2 regions of the Pseudoalteromonas sp. UG3-2 genome follow, and region 1 is predicted to be linked to the other one. Evidence: riboswitches for the same ligand, from Rfam matches in the RefSeq annotation. Region 1 holds a riboswitch; the other holds the start of a gene.
What was found. A riboswitch is a leader RNA that binds a small molecule or an ion and turns the genes downstream of it on or off. The one in region 1 is predicted to bind lysine.

Region 2: linked by a shared signal. The riboswitch ahead of dapA (4-hydroxy-tetrahydrodipicolinate synthase) and the one ahead of lysC (lysine-sensitive aspartokinase 3) in region 1 are both predicted to bind lysine.

The regions. Positions count from the first base shown of each region.
Region 1 is NZ_JAWLJU010000002.1:831,333-833,535, reverse strand. Features, by position in the region: gene nhaD (sodium:proton antiporter NhaD) at 1-867, shown strand, start outside; lysine riboswitch at 976-1,146, shown strand; gene lysC (lysine-sensitive aspartokinase 3) at 1,234-2,203, shown strand, end outside.
Region 2 is NZ_JAWLJU010000002.1:2,109,024-2,111,226, forward strand. Features, by position in the region: gene R3P39_RS12570 (response regulator) at 1-732, opposite strand, end outside; lysine riboswitch at 780-955, shown strand; gene dapA (4-hydroxy-tetrahydrodipicolinate synthase) at 1,072-1,956, shown strand; gene R3P39_RS12580 (2,3,4,5-tetrahydropyridine-2,6-dicarboxylate N-succinyltransferase) at 1,967-2,203, shown strand, end outside.

The DNA of each region.
Region 1 (2,203 bases):
CTGATCTCTTTGGCGGTGGTGATGTCGTTGAAGTTAGATCAAAAGAAGTTGATTAAGTACGCCACACTTATTGTATTTAGTGTGAATTCTGGGGGGGTGTCCTTGATCACTGGGGATGTGACGACCTTAATGATTTTCTTAGCCAATAAGGTCACCATTCCTGATTTGTTACTACTTATACTGCCAGCGATGCTCAGTGTGTTGACGTTAGCGTTTATGCTGTCGATTGGTATGCGCGAACAGATCACCTTCGAAAAAGTTGCCACGCGACGGATTGAAAAAACCGATATTACCATTGCGCTGATCTTTCTATCCACCATATTTGCGACGCTGTTTTTGAGCGTGCAATATCAAGTACCACCCATGCTCACCTTCTTGTTTGGCTTGTCGTTAATGTTTTTGACGGCGCAGTTTCTTATGCGCAAAAAAGACGTGAATAAAAAAATCATTGATTACATTCGCGAGATTGAATACGACACCTTATTGTTTTTTGTGGGTGTCCTGTTATTAGTTGGGGCATTAAAAGAGGTTGGGGTGCTGGCGCGCTTTACCGAGCTTTATCAATATTTGGCACCGGAATATGCCAACTATCTGGTGGGCTTAATGAGTGCAGCAGTCGATAATGTGCCCTTAACTGCGGCCTTACTCAAAGCCGATATCGCCATGACACCAGGCCAATGGTTAACCTTTACCTATGCCACCGGCGTTGGTGGCTCCATGTTAATTATTGGCTCGGCTGCTGGGATCATTGCCATGAGTAAGGTGAAAGCTTTAACCTTTACCAGTTACTTAAGAATGGGTGTCTACTTATTATTCGCTTATACGGTTGGCTATGCTGGAGCCTATTTCGCCGGACAAATGTTGTAGGTGAGTTTTACACAAAAAGCTTGACACCTAGACGGCTAAAAGATAATTTCCTTACAGCTCACATCAAATGTGGGCTGTTTTGCTTTTATTCATCAAGTAAAAGGCAAAATAAACAGAAGAGGCGCGATACTTAGGTAGTTGATGTGAGGTGACGAGACCGTTGAGCATCAATGAGGGAAGCTATCGCCGAGGAGAAGCACTGTTCGTCACAGCGCTTTTTCGGTTTACGGGGCTGAATCCTCGGAACTGTCACCATAGTGGTGGAGAGCTTCTGGCAAAGGACATTTCAACTACCCACGTTTAAGAAATCCCATGCCAAGTTCTCCTTATGAATGTAGACCTAAGTTGTGGTCGAGAGGAGATAAAATGAATTCGCAGTACGTTGTTGCTAAGTTTGGTGGAACCAGTGTTGCTGACTTTGAGGCCATGTCACGGTGTGCCCACATTGTTCGTGACAACCCAAGTGTTAGAGTGGTGGTGGTGAGCGCTTGTGCCGGTGTCACCAACCATTTAGTAAGCTTAACGCAACAAAAGCAAAACCAAGTTGAGCGTGAGGCAACGGTGGCAGCCGTGGCGGCCATTCAGCAAGCGATTATCGATAAACTCAATTTAGATGTCGATTTGGCCACAGGGTACCAGCAAACCTTTACTGAGTTTGAAGCGCTAGCCAGTTTACCGGCACTCAGCAAGCAGCAATGCGATGAAATGCTGAGTTTTGGTGAGCGTTTTTCATCTTACTTGTTCACCCAAGTGTTACGAGACAACCAAGTAGACGCAGGGCGGTTTGATGTTCGTCAAGTACTGAAAACCGATACTCAATTTGGTAAAGCAGAGCCAGACATCGCAGTCACTCGCAGTGCTGCACAAGCTCACCTTGTGACGCGACTGCCACAGCAGGTGCAAGTGACTCAGGGATTTATTGGCAGTGATCCTTATGGCCAAACTACCACCTTAGGCCGGGGTGGTTCAGATTACAGTGCAGCCTTGTTGGCAGAAGCAATTGATGCATCCAGTGTGCATATCTGGACGGATGTGGTGGGGATCTTCAGTACCGATCCAAGGTTATGTGTTAACGCCAAACCCATTGCACGTTTGAGCTTTGATGAAGCGGCAGAAATGGCGACCTTTGGTGCTAAAGTACTTCACCCCGCCACTATATTGCCTGCCAGCCGTAAAGGCATTGCAGTATTTGTGGGTTCGAGCCGCGACCCTCTGTCTGGTGGCACTTGGATTGAAAAAGAAAAAACGGCTCAAGCTGGTATTCGCGCAGTAACGCAGCGAAAAAACCAGATCTTGCTAACCTTAAAAAGCCCCGAAATGCTGTTGGCAAGCGGCT
Region 2 (2,203 bases), 1.3 Mb from region 1:
AAGCTCACGGGACTCTTCTAGTCCGGTGAGCGTCGCTTCAATTTGTTGGCGCATGGGTCTAAAGATAAACCAAGCTTCAAAAGCCAGCAGTAACAACCCCAGTAACCACAGCGATATTTGTAAACTTCTGACCTGTTCAGTTTTGTCTTCCGCATGCTGTTCAAATAGGCTCACGGCACGATTCAAGTCGGGCAGCAGTTGCTGCGACTGTGCCCGAATAGCTTGCGCTAACTCAGTGTTTGAGTCATCTAGAAATTCTCGAGTTGAGCGAATAAATTGCTCAGAGCGTTGCTCTAGGTTGATAGGGGGGGCAAAGTACAGTTGCCGAAGCTGGGCGTTAAGGTAAGGGTAGTCGCCAGCTGTCGACTGGGTGAGAAATTGATGATTACTCTCAAACTTCACCAACGCGGCCATAAGCTCAGGGTGCTGCACTTTGTTTGGTTCGCTGCTGAATAACGCAATACGTTGCGAGAGCATGCGCTGCATACCAGCAATATTGATGACATTGGCATCGGTGCTTTGTTGCCGTAGTAAAAACTGTATCAGTAACATAGCAATGGTTAATAACACGGCCATTGCCAGTAACGCGCCTGTGTATTTTAAACGAACATTATGCCCTATCGACATCTTCTTATAATCACCATCATGCAGTACGGCTAGAACTAAAGTGTAGCTTAGCCAGTGAATAAATACAGCAAAATACTTGACACCTAGACGGCCATAGTGGTTCAATGCGCGTTCACCCTATTTGCATAGTTTGTAGCCATGGCTGCAAACTTAGGGCTGGAAGAGGTGCGTTATTCAGGTAACTAAGTGAAGGAGAGCAAACTCCGTTGCAACTTAGTGAGGGGAATAAACGCCGAGAGATTAGTTAATTTGCGATGACTAATTTCGGGCGACTGGGCTGAATCCCAGCGACTGTCACCAACACATTTGGTGGAGAGCTTCTGGTCTTAAAAAAATAAGGCCCGTTGCCTTATCGATTTTTAAGTCCATTGCTCTTCGAATTTTAACGGTTCGAAGTTTGGACATACCCGCCTAAACTCCGAACATGATTTAAGTTCGGTAGAGATGAAATCACAATTCAACTTATCTGACTATCCGTTATGGACGGCTTTAGTAACGCCTTTTGACGCGCAGGATCAGGTCGATTATGACGCCTTAGCGCAACTGGTGCGCGAACAACAAGACGCTGGTAACGGTATTTTGTTACTCGGCAGTACTGGCGAGGGCTTAGCATTAAGCCAAGCAGAACAACAAGGTATCGTCGAGTTTGTCTGCCAGCAACCCCATACCACTCCCCTAATGGTGGCCGTAGGTGGTAGCAACCTTGAGCAACAGCTTGCTTGGGTAGAGTTTTGTAACCAGCAACCCATTGACGCCTTATTACTGGGCTCGCCGATTTACGCCAAACCCGGTCAAGTCGGTCTTACACACTGGTTTACCACACTGCTAGATGCCAGTGACAACCCTTGCATGATCTACAATGTTCCAGGGCGCAGCGCCGTAGCCATTGCTCCTAAGGTGCTGGCGGGACTTGCCCAGCACCCTAACCTTTGGGCACTAAAAGAAGCCAGTGGTGATATTGCTGCGTTTGAGGCATTTCGCCAAGCCGCCCCAAAGGTGCAGATATACAGTGGCGATGATGCCTTAATGCCTTATTTTGCCCAAGCCGGTGCCGCAGGGCTGGTTTCAGTTGCCGCGAACGCTTGGCCACAACAAACCGCTGAATACGTTAGACGCGCTTTAACCGGTACTTCGGTAAACTTGTTTACCATCTGGTCTGAGGCGGCAAGCAGCTTGTTTGCAGTAGCCAACCCCATCCCAATCAAAGTTTTGTTGCATCTACAGGGGAAGTTGGCCAGTCCTAACCTGCGTCCACCATTGACCCATTTAGAACTCCCAGAGACCGCCGCGCTGAGCCGCGCAAATGAATCAATTTTAGCTTGGAATTAAGGTAGTAAAGATGAGCTGGTTAACTCTTTTAGATAATTTAGAATCAGGAACCGTGCGTGCAGCAACGCAAGATGAGCATGGTCAATGGCACGCCAATATCACCGTAAAAGAAGGCATCTTGGAAGCCTTCCGCAATGGCGTCAATACCGAGTACCCCGGCGGTTTCGTCGATAAAGATAACCTTGCTCCGCAAGGCTTTGCAGCCGATGCTGGCGTGCGCATGGTGCCAGGCGGTAGCAGTGTTAGA